Regions from separate parts of the Streptomyces sp. NPDC088745 genome, predicted to be linked through region 1. Evidence: riboswitches for the same ligand, from Rfam matches in the RefSeq annotation. Region 1 holds a riboswitch; each other region holds the start of a gene.

Region 1 (4,738 bases):
CAGCAGGGGCGCAGCGGCCTCGGTCATGCGGGACTCCCCGGTCATTCAGAACTCCCCGGATGTGGATCGGTCGGGCCGGATGCGTTCCAGCACCAGCAGCGACACCGCGCACACGACCATCAGGATCGTGCTGAGGGCCATCGCCTGCCCGTAGTTGAGGTCCCCGGCCCGCCCGAGCAGCCGGGCCACGGCCACCGGAAGCGTCGGGTTGTCCGGCCGGGCGATGAAGACGGTCGCGCCGAACTCTCCCAGCGAGACGGCGAAGGCGAACCCGGCCGCGACGAGCAGTGCCCGCCGCACCATCGGCAGGTCGACCTCCCGCCACGCCCGCAGCGGCGACGCCCCGAGGACGGCGGCGGCCTCACGCAGCCGCCCGTCCACCGCGCGGAGCACCGGAAGCATGGTCCGTACGACGAACGGCACTCCTACCAGCGCCTGCGCCAACGGCACCAGGATCCACGAGGTCCGCAGGTCCAGCGGCGGCTGGTGGAGGGTGATCAGGAAGCCGAAGCCGACCGTCACCGCGGACACCCCCAGCGGCAGCATCAACAGCGCGTCGAAGCCCCGCACGAGCCGTCCCGCACGCCGGGTGAGCGCGGCAGCGGCCAGACCCCCCACCACCAGGGCGATGAGCGTCGCCACGACGGCGTACTGAAGGGAGTTGCCGACCGCTTCCAGCGGGGGGACGAGGAAGGTTCCACCGCCCCCGTCGGCCGACTGCAGTGCCCGGTAGTAGCGGAAGCCGTATCCGTCCGGGCCGTCGAAGGAGCGTTCGACCAGCACCGCGAGCGGCAGCAGGATCAGCACGAGCACGGTGGCCAGCACCCCGCCGAGCAGCGCCCACTGTCCCACCCCGCGGGGCCGTCGCGCCGTACGGGACGGGTCGACGAGCCTCAGCGCGCTCTCCCTGCGCCGCACGGTCCAGGCGTGGACGGCGAGGATCGCCCCCACCGCCGCGAACTGGACGAGGGTGAGCACGGCCGCCGTCGGGAGGTCGAGGAACTGCGCTGTCTGGCGGTAGATCTCCACCTCCAGGGTGGAGAAGGACGGCCCGCCCAGGATCTGCACCACTCCGAAGGAGGTGAAGGTGAAGAGGAAGACCATCAGCGCGGCCGCCGCCACCGCCGGCGCCAGCGCGGGCAGGGTCACCCGCCACCAGGCGGCGAAGCGCCCCGCGCCCAGGACGCGCGCCGCCTCTTCCTGACGGGGATCGAGCTGCGACCACAGGCCGCCCACGGTCCGTACGACCACCGCGTAGTTGAAGAAGACGTGCGCCAGCAGGATCGCCCACACACTGGTGTCCAGCCGCACCCCCCACAGCTCCGCCAGCAGCCCTCCCCGTCCCAGCACGGCCAGGAAGGCGGTGCCCACCACGACCGTGGGCAGGACGAACGGTACGGTGACCACGGCCCGCAGCAACTGCTTGCCGGGGAAGTCGAACCGGGCGAAGACATAGGCCGCCGGCAGGGCCAGTACCAGAGTGAGCGCGGTGGAGGCGAGCGCCTGCCAGGTCGTAAACCACAGCACTCCACCGATGTCGGGGTCGCCGAGCACCTCTCCGATCCGCCCGAACTGCCAGCTGCCGCCGGACCTCAGCCCCCGCCCCACGATCGCGACGACCGGGTAGGCGAAGAACAGCGCGAAGAAGGCGAGCGGCACGGCCATCAGCCCGCAGCGCACCGCGCTCCCGCGCCACGCGCCCCGCCGCCCGGCCGGCCCGGCGCCGCCACGGGAGCCCCTGTCAGGCCCTCGACGGCCGCCCGGCCGGGTCTCGGCTACTTCTTCACCAGCGAGGACCACGTCTTGACCCACTGCTCACGGTTGTCGGTGATCTTCTTGGGCTCGACGGTCAGCGGCTTGTCGACGGTCTCACCGAACTTCGTGTAGACCTCGGGCAGTGCGGTGCCCTTGACCGCCGGGTTCACGAACATCTTCAGCGGCAGGTCCTCCTGGAACTGCTTGCCGATGAGGAAGTCGAGGAGCGCCTTGCCGCCCGCTTCGTTCTTCGCGCCGTCCAGCAGCCCGGCGAACTCGATCTGCCGGAAGCAGGTCCCGGTGGCGACACCGGTCGGGGCCTCGGCCGGACGCGGCTCGGCGTAGAGCACCTCGACCGGCGGGCTGGAGGCGTAGGAGACCACCAGCGGCCGGTCCGCCTTGGCCTTCTTGCCGCCGGCGGACCCGGAGAACTCCTCGTTGTACGCCTGCTCCCAGCCGTCGACGACCTTGACGCCGTTGTCCTTGAGCTTCTGCCAGTAGCCCTGCCAGCCGTCGTCGCCGTACTGACCGGCGGTGGCGAGGAGGAAGCCGAGGCCCGGCGAGGAGTTCGCGGCGTCCTCCACGACGAGCAGGTCCTTGTACGCGGGCTTGACCAGGTCGTCGAGGGTCTTCGGCGGTGCCAGCTTCTTGTCGGCGAAGTACTTCTTGTCGTAGTTGACGCAGATGTCGCCGGTGTCGACGGGGGTCACCCGGTGCTCGGCCCTGTCCAGCTGGAGGTCCGCCGGTATTCGCTCCAGGCCCTTGGCCTCGTACGACTGGAACAGCCCGTTGTCGAGCGCGCGCGAGAGGAGGGTGTTGTCGACGCCGAAGAAGACGTCGCCGCGCGGCGAGCCCTTGGTGAGGATCTCCTGGTTGAGCGCGGCGCCGGCGTCCCCGCTCTTGAGGACCTTCACCGTGAAACCGGTCTGCTGTGTGAACGCCTTCAGCACGGCGGGCGACACGTCGAACGAGTCGTGACTGACCAGCGTGACGGTCTTCGAGGCGGCCCCGCCGCTCCGGGCGGAGTCACTGTCGGAGCCCCCGCAGGCGGCGAGCGCGCTGACGCCGACGGCTGCGGCCAGTGCCGTGGCGGCGTACCTCTTGATGGTGCTCAAAACATCCTCCTGGGCATGACCAGGAAGAGACGCGGCCCTGCCCGCCCCCGAAGAAGGGGTGCGGGCAGGGCGCAACAGCTTGAGTAACGACCGAACTTCCTACCCAGAATGACCTGGGCAAGGTTCAGAGGGTCTGCGGCCTTGTCCGTACGCAACGAACGGTGCCGCACTCTCAGCGCTGTGGCGCTCCCCTGTCGGAAATATGTAAATGTGCAGCCCAGCCTACAGGGGCTCCGTCGAACTAGCGCTCGGACGCCGCCAGCTGCCCGCAGGCCCCGTCGATCTCCTGGCCCCGGGTGTCCCGCACGGTCACCGGCACCCCGTGCGACGCGATGGCCTCGACGAAGGCCTTCTCGTCCTCGGGCCGCGAAGCGGTCCACTTGGAGCCCGGCGTCGGGTTCAGCGGGATGAGGTTGACGTGCACCCGCTTGTTCTTCAGCAGCCGGCCCAGCAGGTCGCCCCGCCAGGCCTGGTCGTTGATGTCCCGGATCAGCGCGTACTCGATCGAGATGCGGCGGCCGGACTTCTCCGCGTACTCCCACGCGGCGTCCAGCACCTCCCGCACCTTCCAGCGCGTGTTCACCGGCACCAGGGTGTCGCGCAGCTCGTCGTCCGGCGCGTGCAGCGACACGGCGAGACGGCACTTGAAGCCCTCGTCCGCGAACCGCAGCATCGCGGGCACCAGACCCACGGTGGAGACCGTGATGCCACGCTGCGACAGCCCGAGCCCGTCCGGCTCGGGGTCGGTCAGCCGGCGGATGGCGCCGACGACGCGCTTGTAGTTGGCCAGCGGCTCGCCCATCCCCATGAAGACGATGTTCGACAGCCGCGCCGGTCCGCCCGGGACCTCGCCGTCGCGCAGCGCGCGCATGCCGTCGACGATCTGGTGCACGATCTCCGCCGTCGACAGGTTCCGGTCGAGACCGGCCTGCCCGGTGGCGCAGAACGGGCAGTTCATGCCGCAGCCCGCCTGTGAGGAGATGCACATGGTCACCCGGTCCGGGTACCGCATGAGCACGGACTCCACCAGCGTCCCGTCGTGCATCTTCCACAGCGTCTTGCGCGTGGTGTCCTGGTCGGTCGACAGGTGCCGTACGACGGTCATCAGTTCGGGCAGCAGCGCGTCCCGCAGCTTGTCGCGCGAACCGGCGGGGATGTCGGTCCACTCCGCCGGGTCGTGGGCGTACCGGGCGAAGTAGTGCTGGGACAGCTGCTTGGCGCGGAACGGCTTCTCGCCGATCTCGGCAACCGCTTCCTTGCGCTCGGCGGGCGTGAGGTCGGCGAGGTGCCGCGGGGGCTTCTTGGCTCCGCGGGGCGCGACGAAAGTGAGTTCTCCGGGTACAGGCATGGTCTCTCCAGTGTCGCAGACATCGCGAGCACCCACCGAAAGCGGCCATTGCGCGCCCGGGACCGCCGCGGCCGGCCACCACCGTGAGAGCGACGGCGGCTCAGCCGTGAGAAGCAGACGAGGGACCCGCCGTCCTGTGGACAGCGGGCCCCTCATCCGTACAGCAGCAGGTCGAGCGCCGGTCAGGCGACCGCGGGACCCGGGATCACGCGGACCCCACGAAGATCACCAGCATCAGCCACACCACCGGAGCCGTCGGCAGCAGCGAGTCCAGCCGGTCCATGATGCCGCCGTGGCCGGGCAGCAGCGTGCCCATGTCCTTGATCCCGAGATCCCTCTTGATCATGGACTCGCCCAGGTCGCCCAGCGTGGCACTCGCCGCGACCGCGAGGCCCAGCAGCATGCCCTGCCACCACGTGCCGCCGTCGACCAGCAGTGTCATGCACAGCACGCCCGCCGCCATCGCGAAGGCGATCGCCCCGAGCAGCCCTTCCCGGGTCTTGCCCGGGCTGATGCTCGG
Region 2 (4,738 bases), on a different contig from region 1:
CACGCAGGGCGGCGAACACCGTCAGCGACACGCCCGCGCCGGCCCGGCCGGCGGCGGCCGTGGGTTCGGGACCGTTCGTGGTCCACGAGAGCACGGTCAGCGCGGGCTCCCCCGACCGCTCCCCGGCACCGCGCGCGGCGGGACGCACGTCCCCCCGCAGGCCGCACCGCGACAGCCTGGCCGTCGCCCCGCCGGCGAGCTTCCGGTCGGGACGCGGCGCGACGGCGGGCGCGGGCCCGCCCCCGGCACCCGCACCATCGCGGGAGGAACGTTCCTCCCGCGCCGCGAAGTTCGGCAGTCCCACCAGGAGCAGCAGGGTCGCGGTGAAGACCGCGAGGATCAGCCAGGACCGGGGACTCAGGCCCCGGAAGTGTCGCGCCACTGTTCCCCCCGCTCGGCCGGCGTCCGAGGATTGTGCCAGACCGCAGGCCGGGCCCCGCGACGGGCGGGTTCCCGTCGTCCGGGCGCCTCTGGTCAGTCGAGGCGCAGGCGCAGGCGGCAGACGGCCGCGTCGGTGTCCCTGCGGACGGCGTGGGCGACGACCGCGCCGCGCTGGTTGTGCAGGAGCCGCTGCCAGAGGTGCGCGGGTTCGGCCTCGGGGATGAGCACGGTGAGGCGGGTCCCGGGCTCCGCGCTGCCGAGCTTCTTCGCGTACGAGGCGACCGGCCGCCCGACCGTACGGCGCTCGGAGGTCAGCGTGACCAGGGGGACGCCGGGGTTCCAGCGGGCCCAGTCGCGTTCCAGGGCCTCGGTGCGGGCGCGGTCCTCGGCGTCGGGGTGGCACACGGTGACCGCGTGCACCTCGTCGCCGAGGGACACCGCGGCGCCGAGCGCCTCGCCCGTGAGCCGGGACAGCGAGGAGACCGGAACGAGCACCACGGACCGGGCGCGGCGGGGGACGCGGGGAACGCGGCCGACCTCCAGGCGCGCGCCGATCTCCTCGTACGCACGGCGCACCCGTGCGAAGAGCGCCGTCAGCAGCGGCAGGGCGACGACGATCAGCCAGGCGCCGTCGTGGAACTTCGTCGCCGTGACGACGACCGCGCTGACGCCGGTCAGCAGGGCGCCCAGCCCGTTGAGCGCCGCCTTCCCGGCCCAGCGCGGCCCGCGGACCTTCCGCCAGTGCAGGACCATCCCGCCCTGCGCGACGGTGAAGCCGATGAACACGCCGATCGCGAAGAGGGGCACGAGGGTGTTGGTGTCGCCGCCGGACAGGACCAGGAGGACGGCGGAGACGACGGCGAGGGTGAGCACGCCGTGCCGGCGGACCTGCCGGTCGGCCTTGAGGCCGAAGACGTGCGGGAGGCAGTGGTCGCGGGCGAGGAGCTCGAGGAGTACGGGGAGCCCGCCGAAGGAGGTGTTGGCGGACAGCGCGAGCAGGGCGACGGTCGCGAACTGGACCAGGTAGAAGGCCCAGTTGTGGCCGAGGGAGGCGTCCGCGAGCTGGGCGAGGACGGTGACGTCCGCCACGGGCTGGAGGCCGAACCGGGAGATGAGGACGGCCAGGCCGATCAGCATCACGCCGAGCAGCGCCCCGAGGGCGACCTCGGTGCGCTGGGCGCGGCGGGCGGCCGGTGCGCGGAAGGAGGGGACGGCGTTGGCGATGGCCTCGACACCGGTGAGGGCCGAGCAGCCGGACGCGAAGGCCTTCAGCAGCAGGAGCGCGCCGACGGCGGTGGCGTCGTCGCCGAGCACGGAGGCGTGGCCCGCCGACGCCGCGACGGAGACCGGGGCGTCCCGCGTCAGCCCCGCCACGATCATGGTCAGGATCGAGCAGACGAAGACCGCCGTGGGGACGATGAACGCCCGGGCGGAGTCGACGATGCCCCGCAGGTTCACGGCGGTGACCAGGACGAGCACGGCCAGGCACAGCCACAGCCGCTCCTCGTGCAGGGCGGGGAACGCGGAGGTGAGGGCGGCGACCCCGGCGGTCACGGCGACGGCCACGTTCAGGACGTAGTCCAGGACGAGGGACGCGGCGGCCAGCAGGCTCGTGCGGGCGCCGAGGTGGGCCCTCGCCACCGCGTAACTGCCGCCGCCGTCCGGAAAGGCGGCGATGACCTGCCGGTACGAAGCGACCAGCACGGCGAGCAGCACGGCGATGCCCAGCGTGACGGGAAGCGTGAACCCGAGTCCGTGACCGCCCGCCGCGGCCAGCACCAGGACGATCGCCTCGGGTCCGTACGCCACCGACGCCATCGCGTCGAGGGACAGCGCGGCGAGGCCGGTGACGGCGGTCAGCTTGTGGCGGGAACCGGGGTCCGCCTGGGCGCTCCCCGCCGCTCGCGCACCGGGAGAGCTCTCGGCGCGGTCCGGGGGCGGATGCTCCACGGAGCAGGGGGACAAGGGGCTGGCGGACATGGACGTGCTCCTTCGACGCGAGTGCGCCCAGCATCGGTACGGCTCGGGCGGCGGCCGGCGTTCCTGGCGCGTTCTTGCCGGTCAGGGCGGCTGTCTTCACGGATTCTTGATCCTTGCGCCGGCTCTGCGGTCCGCGGCGGCTGCGCGGTCTGCGGTCCGTGCCTGCTCTGCGGTCCGCGGCGGCTGTGCGATCTGCGGTCCGTGCCTGCTCTGCGGTCCGCAGCGGCTGCGCGGTCTGCGGTCCGCGCCGACTGCGCGGTCTGCGCGGTCTGCGCCGTCCGCCGTCGGCCGGACGGCGAACGGGGCGGCCGGGCCGGTGCCCCGCGTGCGAACTCCCGTTCGCGGGGGAGGTACATTGCGTAGCGACCACCGCGGGAGCTCGGGAGCAGCCGGGCTGAGAGGGCGGACGGGAGTTCATCGCTCCCCTTTTCGCCGACCGCATGAACCTGGACCGGGTAATGCCGGCGTAGGAAGGGTGTTGACGATGGCTCCTGTCTCCGTACCTGGCCGATACGGCCCCGCTGTGTCCCCCGACGCCCCGGCGGACGTGATCGCGTCGCCGCGGTCGGCGGCTCTCCTGGTGCGGGCGGCCGGGTCCGTCAACCCGGGCTGAGAGCACGGGTTTCGACGGGCCGTGCGGTGAGCGGTGGCGTGAGCTCCGCCCGCTGAACAGCCCTCGCCCGCGCGCGGGGGGACTCCCCCCGCTCCCATTCCCGACGCCGCCCCGCCCGCATGGTGCGGGAACCCCCGTCGGCCCTGCGTGGCCGTCGGCGGAATCGGCACGGCTCCCCGGCGACCGCCCTCCCAGAGCGCGGCACGGCCATGCGGGCAGCGCGACCCCGTGGCCGCGGCCCCTTATCCCTTCCCTGTCCCTGTCCCTGTCCCGAGCCAGGAGTTCGTCCTGTGACCACCCCGCCCATCGCCCTCACCATCGCCGCCAGCGACCCCTCCGGGGGCGCCGGCATCCAGGCCGACCTGAAGGCGTTCTCCGCCAACGGCGCCTACGGAACAGCGGTCCTGACGGCCCTGACCGCGCAGAACACCCGGGGCGTCACCGGCATCCACACCCTTCCCCCGGAGTTCGTCACCGAGCAGCTCGACACGCTCTTCGCGGACGTCGCGGTGGACTCGGTCAAGATCGGGATGCTGGCCGACGCCGCCGTCGCCTCGGCCGTCGCGGACGCCCTGGAGCGCCACCGGCCCCGGTACGTCGTCCTCGATCCCGTGATGGTGTCGACCAGCGGCCACCGGCTCCTGGAGACCGACGCCGTGGCGGTGCTGCGCGACCGCCTGCTGCCCCTCGCCGACCTGATCACCCCCAACCTTCCCGAGGCCGGCGACCTCCTCGGCGCCGCCGCCGCGCACAACCGTGCCGAAGCCGTCGAGCAGGCCCGAGCCCTCCTGGCCGCCGGCGCCCGGCGCGTCCTCCTCAAGGGCGGCCACCACACCCACGACACCGAGTCCGTCGACGTGCTCGCCGCCGGCGACCGCGTCACCGAGATCTCCGCACCCCGCGTCACCACGCGCAACACCCACGGCACCGGCTGCACCCTGTCCGCCGCGATCGCCGCCCTCCGTCCGCAGCACGACGACTGGCACACCGCCGTCCGCGCCGCGAAGGAGTACCTGACCAAAGCCCTGCGCGCGGCCGACACCCTGCGCGTCGGCCACGGCCACGGCCCCGTCCACCACTTCCACCAGTACTGGAGCTGATCCCCATGCCCACGACGCCCACCCCCTTCTGCGACGAACTTTGGGCCGCCGTCGCCGAGATACGCGCGGCCATCGACGAACTGCCCTTCGTCACCGGCCTCGGCGACGGCACCCTGGACCGGGACAAGTTCGTCTACTACCTCGCCCAGGACGCCCACTACCTGCGCGACTACGCCCGCGCGCTGGCCGGCGCCGCCGCGAAGGCGGACCTGCCCGAGGACATCGCGTTCTTCGCGCAGCACGCGCACGACGCCATCGTCGTCGAGAGCTCCCTGCACCAGAGCAACGTCGTCGACGTGGACGCCTGGACGCCCTCCCCCACCTGCACCGGGTACACCTCCTACCTGCTCTCCGTGGCCCACACCCAGGGCTACGCCGAGCTGGCCGCCGCCGTCCTGCCCTGCTTCTGGATCTACGCCGAGGTGGGCCGGGCACTCCTCGAACACGCCGGCGACCTCGCCGCCCACCCGTACGGCGACTGGATCGGCACGTACGCCGACGACGAGTTCGAGGCCGCTACCGCGAAGGCCCGGAGCATCGTCGACCGGCTCGCCGGCCAGGCCGACCCGGCGACCCGCGCCCGGATGCGCACCGCCTTCACCACCGCGTCCGCCTGGGAGTGGATGTTCTGGGACGCCGCCTGGCGCGTCGAGTCCTGGCCCTT
Region 3 (4,738 bases), on a different contig from region 1:
GGTTTCTTGTCCACCCTTCGGACAGTTGTCCGGCGTGACCTATGCGCTCACTGGTCGTATGACCTGATCCTCTTGGCCAGCCCGGCGGCCGCGGCGGCCGGGTCCGTCGCCTCGGTCAACGCACGGACGACCACGACCCGGCGGGCCCCGGCGGCCAGCACCTCGTCCAGGTTGTGGGCGTCGATGCCGCCGATGGCGAACCAGGGGCGCGCCTGGCCGAGGGAGGCCGCGTAACGCACCAGGTCGAGGCCGGGGGCGTGGCGGCCGGGCTTGGTGGGGGTGGGCCAGCAGGGACCCGTGCAGAAGTAGTCGACGCCGCTCTCCGCGACGGCCGCGTCGACCTCGGAGACGGCGTGCGTGGAGCGGCCGATCAGGACGTCCTCGCTGCGGGAGCCGAGGACGGCGCGGGCGGCGGGCACCGGGAGGTCGCCCTGGCCCAGGTGGAGGACGTCGCTGCCGATGGCGTGCGCCACGTCGGCGCGGTCGTTCACGGCGAGGAGCTTGCCGTGCCTGCGGCAGGCGTCGGCGAGGACGGCGAGGTGCTCCAGCTCCTCGCCGGCCTCCATGCCCTTGTCGCGGAGCTGGACGATGTCGACACCGGAGGAGAGCACGGCGTCGAGGAAGGCGGGCAGGTCGCCGCGCTCCTTGCGGGCGTCCGTGCACAGGTAGAGCCGGGCGTCGGCGAGCTGCTCGCTGGGCGTGGGCATGGTGCGGTTCCCCCCGTGGTGGTGCCGGGGGCGGACCCCGGTCGTCGGCGGCGGGTGCGCGGTCCGCCGGGGCGGGCCGCGCACCGCCGTGGTGTGGTGCGGCGTGCCGGGGGCGAGCGGCGCTCGGGTGCGCCGCTCCACCTCCGGCGGGTCAGAGGGCGAGCGCCTGGGCGCGGCGCTTCACCTCCGTGCCGCGATTCTCGCTCAGCGCCTGCGCGGGGGTGCCGGGCAGGGTCGGGTCGGCGGTGAAGAGCCACTCCAGCATCTCCTCGTCGGAGAAGCCGTCGTCCTTCAGGACCGTCAGCAGCCCGGGCAGGCCCTTGACGATCTTGTCGCCGTCGATGAAGGGGGCGGGCACCTGGAGCGAACGGTTCTCACCGCGTCGTACGGCGATGAGCTGGCCGTCCTTCACCAGCTGCCGCACCTTCGTCACCTCCAGGTCGAGCATCTCCGCGATGTCGGGGAGGTAGAGCCAGGCGGGGACGAGGGCGTCGATCTTTGCGTCAATCTCGGTCACAGGACAAGCGTGCCATCCGGGACCGGCAACCGGCACCCGGGGCCGGTCCGCGCGACGGACTCCGTACGGCCCGGACACCCGGCCACGGCATCCGCACGGCCGGCGCCGGGCGCCCGGCTACGGCGTCCGGACCGCCGACTTCAGGGGTACGGCCGGGTCGGCGGCCCGCACCGGGTCCAGTGCCGCGCCCGTCTCGACCAGCTTGCGCCCCTGGGCGAGGTCGCGCGGGCGGCCGACCGCGAGGAGCGCGACCAGGGCCCCGCCGCGCAGCCAGCACACCGACCAGGAGGGGGTGGCGGGGTCGCCGCGCCAGATCATCTCGTCGGCGTCCGCGTGGTGGCCGACGTACTGCACGAAGCGGCCGAACTGCTCGGACCAGAAGTAGGGCACCGGGTCGTAGGGCGCCGGCGTGCCGTCCGTGATGTGCGCCGCGACGGTGCGCGGGCCCTGGAGGGCGTTGTCCCAGTGGTGCACGAGCAGGCGCGCAGCGTAGCGGCGCGAGGGGAAGGAGGCGCAGTCGCCGACGGCGTACACGTCGGGCACGGAGGTGCGCAGGTGCTCGTCCGCGGTGATCGATCCGTCGTCGCCGAGCCGCACGCCGGAGCCGGCCAGCCAGCCCGTCGTGGGTCTGGCCCCGATGCCGACGACCACGGCGTCGGCGGGGAGACGGCGGCCGTCGGCCAGCAGCACCGCGCCCGGCTCCACCGAGGCCACCTGTGCGCCGGTGATCAGTTCGGCGCCGCCCTCGGCGTACCAGGCGGCCATCGGGACGGCGATCTCGGCGGGCATCGTGCCGGCGAGCGGCCGGTCGGCGGCCTCCACGACGGTGACCGGGCAGCCGGCCTCGCGGGCGGCGGTGGTGAACTCCGCGCCGATCCAGCCGGCGCCGACGACCACCACGTCGCTCTGCGCGTCCAGCACCGGCCGCAGCCGCCGGGCGTCGTCGAGCGTCCTCAGCAGGTGCACTCCGGGGACGCCGAGGGAGCCGGGCAGCGTGACCGGGTCGGCCCCTGTGGCGATCACCAGCAGGTCGTAGGGAACAGGTCCCGTCAGGGTGTCGACCTCGTGGTCGTCCGGGCGCAGGGCGACCGCCTCGCAGCCCAGGCGCAGTTCGACGCCGAGCGCCTCGAAGTCGACCTCGAAGGCGGAGCCGTCGGCCTTGCCGAGCAGCACCGCCTTGGACAGCGGCGGCCGGTCGTACGGCGGATGGGGTTCGGCTCCGAGCACGGTGAGCGGACCGGCGAAACCCTGCTCGCGCAGGGCGACGGCGGTCTGCACTCCGGCCATGCCCGCGCCGACGACGACGATGTGCTTCTGCTCGCTCACGCGTCCACCTTACGTTTCTGACGAGCCGTCAGGAATGTTGGCCCGCGCGCCGGCCTCCCCGCCGCCCGGAATCTCCTCGACGACGCTCGTGCCGCTGCCGTCCTGGGATTCCCATGCCCAGCTCTCCTCCAGCCGAACGCGGCCGTCGGCCAGGAGCACGACCTGCGAGCGGCACCGTCCGGACGAGGTCGTCCCGTCGTGCCCCAGCTGTACGTAACGGAAGTCGAGCCGGTCGCCCTCGCGCGTGCCCACGAGATGCCCGCGCACGACGTCGCCGCCCGCGTACTCGGCCCAGATCCGGCCGTCCCGCTCGTGGTAGGCGAACCGGGTGCGGGCGCCGACCTGTCCGGGCGCCTGGTCGGCGACCGGGGCCAGCAGCAGTCCGTCGAGCGAGCGGGGCACGGGAGGCACCTCACAGTCTGTTGAACCCGGGGTTAGTCTGGTCACCGTACAAGCACTCACGGGAGCCCGGCGGACCGGGCTGAGAGGGAGGCTGACCAGGCCTCCGACCGTACGAACCTGATCCGGGTCATGCCGGCGAAGGGAGGGGCTGGACGCCCATGCGCACCTCTGCGGAAAAGCCGTACGACGTCCTGGTGGTCGGGGGCGGGATCATCGGCCTGGTGACGGCCTGGCGGGCCGCCCAGCGGGGCCTGCGGACCGCCCTGGCCGACCCCGAACCGGGCGGCGGCGCGGCCCAGGTGGCCGCCGGGATGCTGGCCGCCGTCACCGAACTGCACTACGGCGAACAGACCCTGCTCGGTCTCAACCTCGCCTCCGCGCGCCGCTATCCGGACTTCGTCGCGGAGCTCCAGGAGGCGAGCGGGCAGGACACCGGTTACCGCGCGTGCGGCACCCTGGCCGTCGCCCTGGACGCCGACGACCGCGCCCACCTGCGCGAACTGCACGCCCTGCAAAGGCAGTCGGGGCTGGAGTCGGAGTGGCTGACCGGACGCGAGTGCCGCCGCCTGGAACCGATGCTGGCGCCCGGCGTGCGCGGGGGGCTGCGGGTGGACGGCGACCACCAGATCGACCCGCGACGCCTCGCCGCGGCCCTCCTGACGGCCTGCGGGCGCGCCGGAGTGGTCCTGCACCGCGCCCGCGCCGAACGGCTGACGGTGGTACGGGAACGGGCCGCGGGCGCGCTCCTCGCCGACGGCACGCGGATCGCCGCCGACCAGGTGGTGCTGGCCGCGGGCTCGTTCAGCGGACGGCTCGCCGGGGTGCCCGAGGAGGCGCTGCCGCCGGTGCGCCCGGTCAAGGGACAGGTGCTGCGGCTCACCGTGCCGCCCGCGTACGCCCCGTTCCTGAGCCGCACCGTGCGCGCGGTGGTGCGCGGCAGCCAGGTCTACCTGGTGCCCCGCGCGAACGGCGAACTCGTCGTCGGCGCCACCAGCGAGGAGCTCGGCTGGGACACCACGGTGACGGCGGGCGGGGTGTACGAGCTGCTGCGCGACGCCCACGAACTCGTCCCCGGCATCACCGAACTCCCCCTCACCGAGACCAGGGCCGGACTGCGCCCCGGCTCCCCCGACAACGCACCGCTGCTGGGGCCCACCCTGCTGCCGGGCCTGGTGCTCGCCACCGGGCACCACCGCAACGGGGTGCTGCTGACACCGGTGACGGGCGACGTGCTGGCCACCGTGCTGACCACCGGGGAACTGCCCGACGAGGCCCGCGCCTTCAGCCCGCGCCGGTTCGCCCCCGCCGCATCCCTTCCCGTACGACAGGAGCAGCCCGCATGAGCACCACGGTGAACGTGTCCGTGAACGGCGAGGGGCGCGCGGTCCCGCCCGGCACCACCCTCGACGACCTGGTCGCCGCCCTCACGCGTGCGCCCGCCGGCGTGGCCGCGGCCCTCAACGAGACCGTGGTGCCGCGCACCCGGTGGGCCGACACCGCTCTCGGCGACGGCGACCGGGTCGAGGTCCTCACCGCGGTCCAGGGGGGCTGACCGCCATGGCCGACGACCTCTTCACGCTGGGCGGCGTCTCCTTCTCGTCCCGCCTGATCATGGGCACGGGCGGGGCGCCCAGCCTCGACGTCCTGGAGCGCTCGCTGATCGCGTCGGGGACCGAGCTGACGACGGTGGCGATGCGCCGCCTGGACGCGTCCGTGCAGGGCTCGGTGCTGTCCGTGCTCGACAGGCTGAACATCCGGGTGCTGCCGAACACGGCGGGCTGCTACA

Evidence for each region. A riboswitch is a leader RNA that binds a small molecule or an ion and turns the genes downstream of it on or off. The one in region 1 is predicted to bind thiamine pyrophosphate.
Region 2: linked by a shared signal. The riboswitch ahead of thiD (bifunctional hydroxymethylpyrimidine kinase/phosphomethylpyrimidine kinase) and the one ahead of ACIP93_RS26550 (thiamine ABC transporter substrate binding subunit) in region 1 are both predicted to bind thiamine pyrophosphate.
Region 3: linked by a shared signal. The riboswitch ahead of thiO (glycine oxidase ThiO) and the one ahead of ACIP93_RS26550 (thiamine ABC transporter substrate binding subunit) in region 1 are both predicted to bind thiamine pyrophosphate.

Annotation. Positions count from the first base shown of each region.
Region 1 is NZ_JBIVLB010000011.1:194,344-199,081, reverse strand. Features, by position in the region: gene ACIP93_RS26560 (ABC transporter ATP-binding protein) at 1-27, opposite strand, end outside; gene ACIP93_RS26555 (ABC transporter permease) at 46-1,665, opposite strand; gene ACIP93_RS26550 (thiamine ABC transporter substrate binding subunit) at 1,776-2,870, opposite strand; TPP riboswitch at 2,949-3,073, opposite strand; gene rlmN (23S rRNA (adenine(2503)-C(2))-methyltransferase RlmN) at 3,112-4,218, opposite strand; gene ACIP93_RS26540 (phosphatidate cytidylyltransferase) at 4,424-4,738, opposite strand, start outside.
Region 2 is NZ_JBIVLB010000006.1:189,899-194,636, reverse strand. Features, by position in the region: gene ACIP93_RS18315 (hypothetical protein) at 1-382, opposite strand, end outside; gene ACIP93_RS18310 (APC family permease) at 475-2,361, opposite strand; TPP riboswitch at 2,723-2,852, shown strand; gene thiD (bifunctional hydroxymethylpyrimidine kinase/phosphomethylpyrimidine kinase) at 3,265-4,074, shown strand; gene tenA (thiaminase II) at 4,080-4,738, shown strand, end outside.
Region 3 is NZ_JBIVLB010000003.1:441,118-445,855, reverse strand. Features, by position in the region: gene thiE (thiamine phosphate synthase) at 48-707, opposite strand; gene ACIP93_RS11280 (Rv2175c family DNA-binding protein) at 859-1,224, opposite strand; gene ACIP93_RS11275 (NAD(P)/FAD-dependent oxidoreductase) at 1,342-2,511, opposite strand; gene ACIP93_RS11270 (hypothetical protein) at 2,560-2,952, opposite strand; TPP riboswitch at 3,001-3,113, shown strand; gene thiO (glycine oxidase ThiO) at 3,111-4,295, shown strand; gene thiS (sulfur carrier protein ThiS) at 4,304-4,504, shown strand; gene ACIP93_RS11255 (thiazole synthase) at 4,510-4,738, shown strand, end outside.